Regions from separate parts of the Pokkaliibacter sp. CJK22405 genome, predicted to be linked through region 1. Evidence: predicted binding sites of a transcription regulator. Region 1 holds the regulator's gene; each other region holds the start of a gene.
What was found. Region 1 encodes sigma-54, which starts transcription at its own class of promoters, with help from an activator protein. Its sites were predicted from a motif close to TGGCACNNNNNTTGCTNT; they were not measured.

Region 2: ACKC9G_RS04400 (BON domain-containing protein) is a predicted target of sigma-54. The motif match lies at 2,049-2,066, and genes of this name have one in related genera.
Region 3: glnA (glutamate--ammonia ligase) is a predicted target of sigma-54. The motif match lies at 3,123-3,140, and genes of this name have one in related genera.

What each region holds. Positions count from the first base shown of each region.
Region 1 covers NZ_JBKKHQ010000014.1:113,113-118,004, forward strand. Annotated here, with positions in the region: gene rapZ (RNase adapter RapZ) at 1-497, opposite strand, end outside; gene ptsN (PTS IIA-like nitrogen regulatory protein PtsN) at 494-958, opposite strand; gene hpf (ribosome hibernation-promoting factor, HPF/YfiA family) at 966-1,274, opposite strand; gene ACKC9G_RS10960 (RNA polymerase factor sigma-54) at 1,378-2,865, opposite strand; gene lptB (LPS export ABC transporter ATP-binding protein) at 2,927-3,655, opposite strand; gene lptA (lipopolysaccharide transport periplasmic protein LptA) at 3,652-4,164, opposite strand; gene lptC (LPS export ABC transporter periplasmic protein LptC) at 4,148-4,714, opposite strand; gene ACKC9G_RS10980 (KdsC family phosphatase) at 4,758-4,892, opposite strand, start outside.
Region 2 covers NZ_JBKKHQ010000007.1:268,898-273,789, forward strand. Annotated here, with positions in the region: gene ACKC9G_RS04390 (hypothetical protein) at 1-285, opposite strand, end outside; gene ACKC9G_RS04395 (PA2169 family four-helix-bundle protein) at 415-882, opposite strand; gene ACKC9G_RS04400 (BON domain-containing protein) at 1,424-2,014, opposite strand; gene ACKC9G_RS04405 (hypothetical protein) at 2,532-2,744, opposite strand; gene ACKC9G_RS04410 (PA2169 family four-helix-bundle protein) at 3,223-3,690, opposite strand; gene ACKC9G_RS04415 (DUF6691 family protein) at 4,053-4,460, opposite strand; gene ACKC9G_RS04420 (YeeE/YedE family protein) at 4,457-4,892, opposite strand, start outside.
Region 3 covers NZ_JBKKHQ010000025.1:3,963-8,854, forward strand. Annotated here, with positions in the region: gene ACKC9G_RS16280 (H-NS family nucleoid-associated regulatory protein) at 1-314, opposite strand, end outside; gene dtd (D-aminoacyl-tRNA deacylase) at 462-899, opposite strand; gene typA (translational GTPase TypA) at 983-2,794, opposite strand; gene glnA (glutamate--ammonia ligase) at 3,308-4,714, shown strand.

The sequences.
Region 1 (4,892 bases):
ATAGCCAGTTCCTGGCTGCGTCCTGCTACCCGCGTTCGAATGGTGTCGCGCAGGTCGTAAAGTGTCATGTGCGTTGTGTCTATGGTCAGGTCAGCACAATTAGCAATAGAGCGCAGTAGTCGGCGCTCTTCCTGAATAGCTTCCTGCAGGCTGACACGGCCATCCGTGAGCGGGTGTCTGCGGCGTGTCGCACTGAAGCGCTGAAGCAAAATGCTTTCTTCGGCATCCAGATAGATCACTTCACAGTGCACGCCCATTTCCCGGATTTCCTCTACCAGCACGGGGAGGTCGCCAAGGTTATTGGGCAGGTTACGGGCATCAATACTCACCGCCATATTCTGGCGTTGTGTATCGGGGGCCTTTTCCGCCTGCTGTACCAGTGCCTTTAACAGATCCACCGGCAGGTTATCGATACAGTAATAACCCAAGTCTTCCAGCGCATTGAGGGCTGTACTTTTACCGGAGCCTGAACGGCCGCTGATAATAAATAACTTCATGCCTTGTCCGGAACGATGGACAGAGCCGCCTTGTAGAGTCCTGCAGAATCGCTGGCCACGCGCAGCTGTTGTACGTTTGCCGGGTTTTGCAGCATGCCCGCAACCATGGCCAGGGCCTGGAGGTGTGACTCATGGGCTTCTTCAGGTGCCAACAGTACAAAGATGATATCCACAGGCTGGCCATCTCTGGCATCAAAGTCCACCGGGGATTCCAGATGGATCAGCGCAGCGGTCACTTCTTCACATTGAGACAGGCGGCAGTGAGGGATGGCAATACCACCACCTAGGCCAGTACTGCCAAGTCGCTCACGTCCAATAAGTCCATTGAAGATATCGTCGGTGTCGATATCCGTGAGATGTTCTGCGAGCAGGCCGGCAGCCTGCTCGAGAACGCGCTTTTTGCTTGACCAGGGTGCACCGGTCAGGGTGCAGCTCTGGCTTAGGATTTGGTCAAGTTGCATAAAGACGTTAGCGTACCATTGCACCCTGGCTACGAGCCTGGTGCTTCTCTTTGTGTTTGAGGAGCTGACGATCGAGCTTGTCCATCAGACCGTCGACGGCGGCATACATGTCGATATTTTCATTACTGGCGTGGAGGTCGGCGCCTGCCACATGAACTGTGGCTTCTGCAATCTGACGCTGCTTCTCGACGTTCAGGGTCACCTGAACACTGGTGATCGAGTCGGCGTGACGCTCAAGTTTCTGCATTTTATTTTTTACAAAGTCAGTCAGGGCAGGAGTTAATTCCAGCTGATGGCCTGTGATGTTTATTTGCATATGACTCTCCTGATTTGCCAGTGATTGTTCGCTGGTTAGATTTCACTATAGCCAATCCAAGACTGGGCTCGTCAAATCTATTTAGCGCCAAATCGTTTCCTTTTCAGACCAGCCGCTTACGTTCATTCGATGGAGCAATTGCCATCGCTTCACGATACTTGGCGACGGTTCTTCGCGCGACATTAATTCCCTGATCGCCCAGCAGGGTTGCCAATTTGGCATCGCTCAGAGGCTTGCGCGGTGGCTCATCGGCAATCAACTTCTTGATCATTGCCCGAATCGCCGTGGAAGAGGCTTCTCCGCCATCGGCAGTGCCAACATGGCTGGAGAAAAAGTACTTCAATTCAAAGACACCACGAGGGGTGTGCATAAATTTTTGCGTCGTGACACGGCTGATGGTGGATTCATGCATTTCGACGGCCTGGGCGATATCTGCCAGAACCATTGGGCGCATGGCTTCCTCGCCTTCCTCAAAAAAGTCGAGCTGGAACTCCACAATCTTGGTAGCGACTTTCAGCAGGGTGTCATTACGGCTTTGCAAACTTTTGATAAACCAGCGTGCTTCCTGTAGCTGATTTTTCAGATAGGTGTTATCCGCGCTGTTGTCCGCACGCTTGATCATGCTGGCATAGCTGTTATTCACCTTCAGGCGCGGCATCGCTTCCTGATTCAGCTCGATAGTCCACTGACCCTCTTTTTTCGCCACCACCACATCAGGTACAACGTATTCTGATTCGCCTGCATTAATGCTGGCGCCGGGGCGGGGGTTAAGGCTCTGGATCAGGTGTATGACGGCTGTCAGCTGTTCTTCAGAGAGGCGGGTGCGACGCATCAGCGTTGCATAGTCGCGGGTGCCGAGCAGGTTCAGGTGCTGGGCAATGATGTCCATGGCTTCCTGACGCCAGGGCGTGGTGGTCGCCAGTTGCTTGAGCTGGATGGTCAGGCACTCGGCAAGATCGCGTGCTGCGACGCCCGCCGGATCCAGCTGCTGCAGGTGATGAAGCACCATCACCATCTCATCCATTTCCACCGGATCTTCTTCATCCAGATCATCAAGACTTTCAAGCAACTCTTCCAGAGGAGAGGTCAGGTAGCCTTCTGCGTTAATGCTGTCGACCAGGGTGAAGGCAATGGTGCGATCACGATCGCTGAGTGGCATCAGGTTGAGCTGCCACTCCAGATGGTCCTGCAGGGATTCGCCAGCAGTGGCTCGTGACTCAAAGTCATAGCCATCGTCACCATCCCCGCTGGAGGATGAGGCAGGCAGTGTGGAATAGGTATCTTCCCAAGAGCTGTCTACGGACAGTTCATCGGGAATGTCATCAGACCACTGGCTGTCAGTGTCGACTGCGCCGTCCTGCTCATTCTGTGAGGTGTCCCGGGTTTCCTGATTGTGCGCGGTTTCATAGCGTTCTTCAGGTACGGGAGTATCAAACTCTTCTTCAACATCCAACAGGGGATTACCATCCAGTGCTTCCTGAATTTCCTGCTGAAGATCCAATGTGGAAAGCTGCAGTAAGCGGATGGCTTGCTGCAGTTGCGGGGTCATGGTCAGCTGCTGACCGATTTTTAACTGTAAAGAGGGCTTCATATTTGGCTACGAAGATACTTCCGACTCAGTAATTATGGATGGCTTAGGCCATTCGAATGGGTCAATAGCGAAAATTTTCACCAAGGTACACCTGACGAACCTGCTCATGTTGCAGAATCGTCTCGGCATCGCCCTCAGCGAGAATGTGCCCGTCACTTACAATGTAGGCGTGATCACAAATCGCGAGTGTCTCACGCACGTTGTGGTCGGTGATCAGTACACCGATGCCACGCTCTTTCAAATGGCGAATGATCTGCTGAATATCCGTGACCGAGATCGGGTCAACACCGGCAAAAGGCTCGTCCAGCAAAATAAAATCCGGATCCATGGCCAGCGCGCGGGCAATCTCCACACGACGGCGTTCGCCCCCGGATAAACTCATGCCCAGACTATCCTTAATGTGGGAGATGTGAAACTCCTGCATTAAGGACTCCGCCGTTTTCTTGCGGGCATCCTGATCAAGATCTTTTCGGGTTTCAAGGATCGCCATCAGGTTTTTCTCAACGCTTAACTTGCGAAAAACGGAGGCTTCCTGAGGCAGATAGCCGATGCCCGCACGGGCGCGGCCATGAACTGGCAGTGGGGTTAAGTCCTGATCATCACGGCGGACTTCGCCCTTATCCGCGGCGACCAGACCGACAATCATATAAAAGCAGGTGGTTTTGCCCGCGCCGTTGGGACCAAGTAAGCCAACGATCTGGCCTTGGCTCACGGAGAGGGAGACGTCCTTGACTACCTGACGGCCCTTATAGGCTTTAGCCAGGTGGCGTGCTTGCAGGGTGCTACTCATTCAGTTGTCTTTTGTTTCGGGTGCAAAATCATTTCAACGCGGCCGCTACCGGCATTTGAGCTTTTGCCACCACTGGCATTCACGGTGCGTTGGGTAATGTCATAGATGATCTTGTCACCTGTGAAGGTATCTTTTGCCTGAGTCAGTTTGGCATTTTCCTGGGCAGTGATTGTTTCTTTGCTCAGGTCATAATCCAGTGTCTGGCCATAGGCATGAGTCAGGGGCTCGTTAGGAGAGGGCAGCTGCTGATAATGCGCAGGCTTGCCAAAGGCTTTCGCACGAGTCAGTTCACCGTTGACGAGGTACAGCACGACTTTATCGGCTTCAATCTCGAGTGTGCCTTGAGTGAGTTTCACTTTACCGGTGTATGTCACTGTCCCTTTCGCATCATCCAGCGCAGCATTATCAGACAAGATCCGGACCGGCTTATTACGATCTTCCGGCAGTGCCTGAGCAACGACGGGCAGCAATAGTGCAAGAGATAAAGATACTTTAGCGAGCAGGTTCATAGAGCGTTTCTACCTGGGACAATAAATCTACATGTTTGCTTTGAAGATCAGCTTGCATGCCTACAGCCGTTGTCTTTCCTGTCCCTCGGGTGATGACGACTTCCTGATCGGTGTGCGCACGTTCGGTATGAGGGTCCAAATACAGCCAGGGCGTCTCCAGTGTGATATCCGCCTGACCTTCTGAAGACTGCCGGATATTCACATTATGCTCAAGCTCTATATGGTCATCGTTATCGAACTGCTGTGCAGTATCAGATGTAGCAAACCACTGTCCATTGGCTTGTACAGAATTCACTTTGGGCGAAACAATGACGCTGACACCCTTGCTCTTGAAATGATCCAGTCGCGGAGCGCTCATGGTGGAAGCCAGCTGGCCATTGGTATTGAAGCGCTCGGTATGAGTATCAATGGCATAGCTGTCAGCAGTTTCACCATCCAGCTTTTGTAAGGTCAGCACCGGCTGATCGGGGTCGCGAAGATCATAGCGGATCAGGGCAACGCCAATCAGTACAAAGGCCAGAAACAGTATAGTCTTGTTTTTCCAGGACATGTTTCAGTGCGTCCTCACCTTACCAGTACTCAAGTTTCGATGGTCAGTCTGCAGCGAGATAGGGTGCCAGGCAGCTATCCAACTGATCCTGTGCGGCCAGAATAAGCTCGCAAAGCTCACGTACCGCGCCTTCTCCACCTGCTCGAGAGCAGCAGAAGTGTGCGTGCTCAAGCAGTGC
Region 2 (4,892 bases), on a different contig from region 1:
GTGCTTGCGAAGCAGAGCGGACAGGACAACACCGGCACCGAATGCCATACCCAATGAAGCGACAGGATGCTTGCGAACATAGGTGCTAACGCCGTCGCAGACTTCTTCACCCTTGGCGCGTGCTTTCGCGTACTGAGCACGCATCTGCTCATCCATTTCACCTGCTTTAGTGCGAATACCTTCTTCTGCACGTTCTGCATGAACCGCAGCGCGGTCAATCGCCTCGTGAGCCTTGGCAGCGGCATTGGCGGTGGTAGAAGTGTCCTTGTTAGTTGCAGTGCTCATAACTATTCCCTCGGTATGAAAGTAGTAAAAGTAAGTTCAGCAGAGTAACGATGGTTCAGAATAACTATGGTTCTGAATTCGCTTATAAGTCGTGAATAATGGCTGCTGCTGATTTCAGAGTGTTGCCCCTTAGTGGCGCAACGTCTCTTTCAATGCCTTCATGCGATCATGTGTCTGATGCATGACGGTCAATTGCTCGGTAAGACGCTTCTCAAGTGTCGGATTCTCGATATCCTCGATCGCCACTCGCAATTCGCTGAGAGTTCGATCTTCAAGTTCTTCCAGCTGCTCCACCAGAACAAAGTTCTCATCTTCTTTGCCTTTAATGGCGCGCTTAGCATCCGTGTACCACTTATGAAGGGAGCCGACGATGGTGCCTGATTCATCGACTTGCTCTTCTGTACGAACTTCATATTCAGGCTTGAGCGCATTGATCGCAGAGATGCGAGTAGTTGCTTGCTCGATAAAAATTCGGCGCAGATCCTGGTTGTCAGTCTCTTCAGCGGCATGCTCGTAGAAGTTCTTGCCGTCCTCGCAAACACCCACAAACTTCTCAAGAGTGCGTGCATCTTCTCGGGAAATGGATTTGTATTGCATCTTACGACTCCTTCTTTTTCGACTTCCCTGTGTCGTCCTTACCAAAGGGCTTGCTATGGTTTCAGCAAGCCATCTGCAGAATGGCATCCGGCCATTCTGATATTGAATAAACAGGCTTCACTGCCTCTTACCCGTCCCTTGGCGAATGTAGCTTCTTCCTGAAGCGTGTCCTGTTAACAGCCCAGTCCGTGGCTGCCGGTTCCTTATGCTCCGAGAAGAGAGGCGCTTCCTATGCCTCAAGTCCCTGCCTTCCTGGCAAATTTTTCATCCTGAATGAAGAACCTTCCTGTTCTTCCGGTCATCCTGACCGTATCGCATCCTTGCGGCAGACTTCCTCGTAACGTCCCTATTTGCGCAGCTATCACATCCTGTGATTGATGGCCCTAATCCTTCCCTGGCCACTGCCAACATCATGTCAGCTCACTGCGCTTAGATCCTTGTGTGCCGTCCTGGCACTTAACGTCCTTGTCACTCTCTCTTCCCTGGAGCGGCAACCTTCAGGCTGCGCTGGAACAGGTTTCCTGATCAAGGTGAGCTTAAATCAGGAATTTTCTGCAGGTTTGGAGACCACCAGGTCATCCACAACCTTGGTTACTCCATCCACATCCTTGGTGGTAGCAACCGCTAAATCCTTTTCTTTATCACTGGGGATTGTTCCACTCAGGGTCACTACACCACCAGGCGCTGTTTCAACGCTGATATTGGTCGAAGTCAGCTCTTTTTGGAGAAACAGCTGGGTTTTGATGCTGGCTGTGGTAGTCGCTGCATCAACCTGCTGCATAAATGAGGTTTCAGAGTCATCACGCTTCTCAGCTTTACCATCAACCTTCAGGTTGTTAGTTACGGTGGTAACTCCTTCGATATCTTTAGCAAGAGAACCTGCAAGTTCTTTATCGATATCGGAATCAACAGTACCGGTTAAGGTAACGGCACCTTTTTTTACATCCGTGTCGATCTTGAATGGATTCAGATGTTCATTCATCAAATACATGGTTTCGATTTTTCCGTCGAGCCATGCGTCTTTTGCGGTGCCAGTCCAGCTTTGATTGCTATTGGCTGAGTCTGCAAAAGCGATTCCTGAAGTTGCACTTAATACGGTTGCCAGTGCTGTCATCTTTACTACGTGATTCATTTGATTATTCCTTCATCAGATTCACGATTAATATAAAGCATTCGCCGTGCCAACTTTTTAAGTTATTGTTTTTTAAAGGTTTTTTTGTTTTTCTATCATGATTTTTATTCCGTCATTAACTTATTTACCAAGTAGCTTTGTAATAGCGTTGAAGTTTTTTCAGGGTGGTTTTTGTCAGTATTGTTCGTGTTGAATAAGGCAAAAGTTTAATTGCTATCAAGTGTTACCTGAGTATTTCAAGGATGATTCTTAGGTAATAATGAGTGAGAGAATCTAAGATGCAGTGGGAGGCTTTTTGATAAGTAAGCTTGGAAGATAAAAAAAAGAGGTGTTACTGAAAGGTAGGTCTATTGAAAACTATTTTAGTTTTGAGGTGTGATTCTGAATTTTTTGTCGGGGTTTGAAAATAATTACTTTTATTTTTTAGGTGCTTATAAAGTAGAAAACCCATAGGTGATAGTTTGCTATCGCCTATGGGCTTTATTGGGCAAGGTATATTTTGCCAGAGCGCAGGATCTTAGATTGCCAGCTCTTCTTTAATTTTGTTCAGTTTGTAGTAGCTGAAGCGTTCCATGAAAAGGCAGATCGCAAATGTCGCTACAATGAATGTTAAGCAAATGCCAACTACATTCACGGAGATTGTTGAGAACAGGCCAATTGTCGCTGCAAGGGCTACCAGGGTTCCTACGAATAAGGTTAACAGAATCTCAATCATCGTCTTATCATCCATAATTTATTATCGGTTAGTTGTTTGTATATAAGCTAGATGTGTGCCAACTTTTTAAGTTATTGATTTGTAAGGTTTTAAATGGTCATTTGTTAGTTTTTCAAGCAGCTGCTTGTAGAAATTTCCTATCCCTTTGGCAAGTTTTTCCAGATCGGGTAATTTTTGGAAAAGCGTTGTAATGATGGAGTCGGTATTTTTTACGTAAGGCACCCGTTAAAAATTACATACTTTGAAATATGAGTTACTTCCGGAGGATGCGGTGCTCCTATGAAGTTTCGCAGCTGTATTCGCTGGGAAGCCAAACTAGCGAGGTCGTGGTTATGCATGTGTTGAGAATAGGCTTTTTAGCCAGGCTATGAAGGAAGGGAGCGGCTGCGAGATTTTCGTTTGGCAGATGAGAAGAGGCTGGATAAACGAAAGCCCCAATTAAGGGGCTTTCATTTTTTAAGGCAAGTAGGACGTTTTGAGGGAGGTGGTTTCATCAGTGATGCGTCCGCTTCATATCATCCTTGATCGACTTCATTCGATCATGGGCCAACTGAATAGTGGCGAGATGGCTTCCTAGTTTGCTTGCCAGCCTTGGGTTATGCAGTGATCTCACTGCCTGTTTCAGCTCATTCAAAGACCTTGTCTCGGCTTCTTCCAGCGCCACAATGAATTGATAGTCCTGGCTGTCTGAAAGTGATGCCCGAATGTCTGTATACCATTGCTGTAATGTGCCTGAGACGGTGCCATTATCGACTGGTGATCCTTCACGATGCTGAACTTCTTCTGTCAGCTCCTGAATTGCTTCCCGGCGAGCTTGCGCCTGCTCAAGAAACACTCTACGCAAAGATGCACTGTCAACCTCGCGAGCTGCATGCTGATAGAAGCTTTTTCCATCCTCACATACGGCTAGCACTTGGTTTAACACCTTTAACTCAGTCTTCTTTTCGTCTTTGGTCAACATAATAAAGTCCCCTCTTGGCTCGCTTTAATCCGACTATGGTGGTGCTGAGACGAAGTGCCGCATCCTGCGGACTGAACCTCATTCTTGAGAGTCTCAAACTCCAAAGATTGCTGATGTGTCATCAGCCGAGCTTCCAAGGAGTGGCAGTGCGTTTATGAAAACTCGCTTCCGCCTCTCTCCTTCAGTCAATGCTATTAGTTTGCAGTAATAGATAATGCATTTGCTGTGCCAGTTTTTAAGTTATTGTTTTATAAGGCTTTTTTGTTTTTATGATACGGTGGCAAGTAACTTTGTCAGGGCAGAAAGTAAGAGGGTGGCAGATATTACAGGGTGCCTTAATACACTGTATTTCATGCAAAAAGTCAGGATTTACCTGGAAGTTTTACCAGCATGCCTATCAGCATAAAGATGATGAATAGCCAGGCAAGCGGCAGCCCTGAGGCTGCCAGTGCCAAGCCCGGGCCCGGGCAAATACCGGCTAATCCCCAGCCTATGCCGAAGAGTAAGCTACCGAAAATCAGCGAGCGAGTGATGGGGTGCTTATCAGGGAGCTCTGCAGGTGTGCCATAGAGAGTTGCATCGCGCTGCTCGACCCAGTGAAAACAGGGAAAGGCTATGGCAATAGCTGCCACCATCACCAGAATCAAAGACGGGTCCCACTGTCCTGCGATATCGAGAAAGGCCTGTACTTTTTGCGGGGACGTCATACCGGAGATCATAAGCCCCAGTGAAAACAGCACGCCACTTACAAAGTTAATTCCTCTGCTCATGATGCTGCTCCTTCAAGTAAGCGAAGACAGGCAACGGTGATCATCCCCATCGCAATAAAGCTGAAGGTGGCTACCAGTGAGCGGGGTGAGAGGCGTGCATTTCCGCAGACTCCATGGCCACTGGTGCAGCCTGAGCCCAGTCTTGTACCTATACCCACTAATAACCCTGCGATTATCAGTAACCACCAGGAGGAATGAATGCTTTCTGTTTTGCTGATCGACCAGGGCGTCAGTGTCAGTAATGCCGGGGGAAGCATGAGTCCTGCAAGAAATGCGAGATTACTCCAGCGGGCTGGGCCTGTGGCCTTAATGCTCTGTCGGATCATGCCGCTGATCCCGGTAACGCGCCCTAATAGAAGTACGCGCAAGCCTACGGAAATGCCGATGAGTGCTCCGCCCACTAAAGCGGAATAAGGGGTGAAGCTTGCCCAA
Region 3 (4,892 bases), on a different contig from region 1:
TCAAGATCTGCACCGTTATGCAGTGCTTCTTCAATCCACTTCGGCTTACGGCCTTTACCAGTCCAGGTCTGGCTTGGATCTTCAGGATTGAAATACTGAGGTGCTGATTTGGATTTCGCTGCACCGCTCTTGCGAACGCTACCTTGAAGTTCGTTCAGAACAGATTCAAAAGTAATGCCGTTTTCTAAAGCCATGGCTTTAATCTGGTCAATTACTTGTGCCTGCTGCTGCTTCTGCTCGATCGCTTTTTCAACGTCTGCCTGCAGGGCCTGCAGTTCAGCCAGAGTTAATACATTAAGATCAGAATATTTCATGGCTCACCAACCAGCTAATTAATTAAAGGCAATAATTAAAAATTATAGCTTAAAGTATATAAAAAGAGCCAGTAAAGGCAATCCCATCATTCTTATTCCTTAATACCGTTAAGTAACGGGAAATAACAATAGAATTACTGGGGCTTTTTAGTTTTCTAACCAAAAGGTTACAGGGCCATCGTTCACAAGAGAGACTTGCATATTGGCACCGAAACGCCCGGTTTGTACGCTTTGGAGCTGTTTCCTGGCGCAGGAAATAAAATGTTGGTAAAGCTTTTCGCCCAGTTCTGGTGTTGCGCCGGTTGAAAATCCGGGGCGTGAGCCTTTTTTGGTATCTGCCACCAGCGTAAATTGGGAAACAATTAGTAACTCGCCTTTACTATCAGCAAGGCTGTTATTCATACGGCCATTCTCGTCAGCGAAGATGCGATACCGGATGACTTTATCCAGTAGTTTTTCTGCATTTTCTTCTGTATCCGTTTTTTCTACGCCCAGTAATAGTAGTAGTCCGGCTCCGATTTTTCCTACTTCCTCACCTTCGACGTGTACGCTTGCCTGAGTGACACGTTGAATCAGCGCTTTCATTACCGTTTCTCCTTTTGTTGTTTTGCGAGAGCCTGAAACAAAACACCCCTGCTTGGCAGGGGTGTTTGTCATTCCGTTTAGGCTTACTGGCGAGAAGCGCGCTTGCGCTCGTTCTCGGTCAGGAACTTCTTACGGATACGGATGTTCTTAGGTGTGATTTCCACCAGCTCGTCATCTTCGATGAATTCCAGAGCCTGCTCCAGAGAGTGGCGAACTGGAGGAGTCAGCAGAATGTTTTCATCACTACCGGATGCACGGACGTTGGTCAGCTGCTTCGCTTTGGTTGGGTTAACGGTCAGGTCGTTACCACGGCTATGCAGACCAATGACCTGGCCTTCATAAACATCAATGTTGGGATCGATAAAGAGGCGACCACGCTCCTGCAGGCTGAACAGAGCGTATGCCAGTACTTTGCCAGCGATGTTGGAAATCAGTACGCCGTTAATACGGGTCACTGAGGGGCCGGCTTTGACTTCGTCATAGCTATCAAAGCTGGATGTCATAATGCCGGTGCCGGAAGTCAGGGTCAGGAACTGGTTACGGAAGCCGATCATGCCGCGAGAAGGAATGCGGTATTCGATGCGGACGCGACCTGCGCCATCGATCTGCATATCGCGCAGTTCGCCTTTACGGCGACCCAGCTCTTCCATGACCGGACCCTGGTAGTCTTCTTCACAGTCGATAACGACTTGCTCGTAAGGTTCCATGATGACGCCGTCGATTTCTTTCTGAATAACTTCAGGACGAGAAACGGCCAGCTCATAGCCTTCACGACGCATGGTTTCGATCAGAACGGAAAGGTGGAGTTCGCCACGACCGGAAACCATAAATTTGTCAGGAGTATCGCCCTGACGAACGCGCAGGGCCACGTTGTGCAGCAGTTCGCGGTCAAGACGTTCTTTAATATTGCGCGAGGTAACAAACTTGCCTTCCAGACCTGCGAAAGGAGAATCGTTAACCTGGAAGCACATGCTGACGGTAGGTTCGTCAACGGTCAGTGCTGGCATTGCCTCAACGGCATCCGGTGCGCACAGGGTGTCAGAGATGTTGAGCTCGTCCATGCCCGTCACGCAGACGATGTCCCCGGCTTCGGCAGTATCGACTTCCACACGCTCAAGACCATGGTAGCCCATGATTTTCAGAACACGGCCGGAGCGAACTTTGCCATCGATATCGATCGCTTTGATCGGGGTATTAGTGTTGATACGACCACGATTGATACGGCCAACACCGATAACGCCCAGGTAAGAGTTGTAGTCCAGTGCAGAAACCTGCATCTGGAAAGGACCATCGCTGTCGACGTTTGGCGCAGAGACCAGATCCACAATCGCCTGGAACAGCGGGGTCATGTCTTCAGACATGTTTTCGTGATCGGTACCGGCAATACCGTTCAGAGCGGAAGCGTAGATCACCGGGAAGTCGAGCTGCTCATCGGTCGCGCCCAGACGGTCAAACAGATCAAATACCTGGTCCATCACCCAGTCAGGACGTGCGCCAGGACGGTCGATCTTGTTGATAACAACGATAGGCTTCAGGCCACGGGCAAAAGCCTTCTGGGTTACGAAGCGAGTCTGAGGCATTGGGCCGTCAACGGCATCAACCAGTAGCAGAACAGAGTCAACCATAGACAGTACGCGTTCAACCTCGCCACCGAAGTCAGCGTGTCCAGGGGTGTCTACGATGTTGATGCGGTAGTCATTCCAGCGGATGGCAGTGTTTTTCGCCAGGATGGTGATACCACGTTCCTTTTCCTGGTCGTTGGAGTCCATCAGACGCTCCTGACCTTCGTCACGGCGCTGAAGGGTACCCGACTGCTGCAGCAGCTTGTCGACCAGGGTGGTTTTGCCATGGTCAACGTGGGCAATAATGGCAATATTGCGTAGATTATCGATCACAAGAGAAATCCTGACTGTTTACATTGCCTGCAGCTGGCAGGCGGAAAAACGGCATTATACGTTAATCAGTGCATTTACGTGACTGCCAATTGCCCGAAGTTTCATGCAAAAGGCGCATTTAACGCCTTAATGTTTGCCCAAACTGAGGCAGACGAATGCACCATAAAGTTACTCTGGCGCTATTCTTGGGCGCAGGGGCGTTATTGGCACCAAAATAGTGCGTCAAAATGGGGCGCAGGCAGTGAAAATCGCACTATATTGGAAGAGTTAAATCTTGCTTTAATCTTGCAAGGTGATAAATCCCTTATAAATCATGTAGTTGCATATTTGGCATAAGGGTTGCTTTTGCTAAGGCGACTCAGTTGACAGTAACAACTTTGATGGAGGCGAAAGCCTCCACCTTTTTCGCTGCCGCGAGCAGAGTCGCTCGGTGTCGGTTTGTGAAAAGTCCTTAATACGTTGTTGCTGAAATAATCGACTAAAGTGCATTGCCCCAAACTGCGGAGACAGAAGATGTCAGCCAAGTCCCTAGAACTGATCAAAGAACATAGCGTTAAGTGGATCGACCTGCGTTTTACCGATTTCAAAGGTAAAGAGCAGCACGTGACTATTCCTGCAGCCGCTGCAGATGAAGAATTTTTCGAGAACGGTCAGGCATTTGACGGTTCTTCTATTTCTGGTTGGAAAGGCATTCAGGCTTCCGACATGATTATCCGTCCTGATGACGAAACTTCAGTTCTGGATCCTTTCACTGAAGAGCCCACTCTGATCGTTTACTGCGACGTTATCGAGCCTGCTACTGGCGAAGGTTATGAGCGTGATCCTCGCTCCCTGGCCAAGCGTGCTGAAGAGTACCTGAAGTCCACCGGTATTGCGGATACCGCGTTCTTCGGTCCTGAGCCTGAGTTTTTCGTGTTTGACTCTGTAACCTGGAATGCCGACATGTCTGGCTGTGGTTACAAAATCAAGTCTGAAGAGGCTGCATGGTCTTCCAATGACGAGTTTGATGGTGTGAATTCTGGTCACCGTCCTCGCGTTAAAGGCGGTTACTTCCCCGTTCCTCCCATTGATTCCAGCTATGAGCTGCGTACTGCCATGTGTAACGCTCTGGATGCGATGGGCGTGGAAGTGGAAGTTCACCACCACGAAGTAGCTACTGCGGGCCAGAACGAAATCGGTACCAAGTTTGATACGCTGGTTCGCCGTGCTGACAAAACTCAGATCCTGAAGTACTGCGTACACAACACTGCGCACCTGTACGGCAAAACTGCGACTTTCATGCCTAAGCCTATCGTTGGTGATAACGGTTCCGGTATGCACGTTCACCAGTCTCTGTCCAAAGATGGCGTGAACCTGTTTGCAGGTGAGCAGTACGGTGGCCTGTCTGAAACTGCTATTTACTACATCGGCGGTATCATCAAGCACGCTAAAGCGCTGAACGCGTTCTGTAACCCGCTGACCAACTCCTACAAGCGTCTGGTTCCAGGTTTCGAAGCCCCTGTTATGCTGGCTTACTCTGCCCGTAACCGTTCTGCTTCTATTCGTATTCCTCACGTTACCAGCCCTAAAGCACGTCGTATCGAGACTCGTTTCCCTGATCCAGGTGCGAACCCTTACCTGTGCTTCGCTGCGCTGCTGATGGCGGGTCTGGACGGTATCCAGAACAAGATCCATCCTGGCGATGCTATGGATAAAGACTTGTATGACCTGCCTGCTGAAGAAGCAGCAGAGATCCCAACTGTTGCTGAAACCCTGAGCGAAGCTCTGGCAGCTCTGGATGCGGATCGTGAGTTCCTGACCAAGGGTGGCGTCTTCTCTGACGACATGATCGATGCTTACATTGGCCTGAAAAAAGCCGACGTACAGCGTTTGAACATGACTACTCACCCTGTCGAAATGGACATGTACTACTCCGTATAAGCTTTCGTGAGCTTATGACAGAAAAGCCCCCGCTTGCCGGGGGCTTTTTTTTCCCGCGATAACTCTCTGGGTGCGTTTTTTCTGCTACTGGTCATGGAAGTCAGTGTGGTATGAGAAAGAATGGCGCAGGGTGTTGCATTAACTTGGTGCGAAATTGGCGGGGTTGTTGATCTGAAGT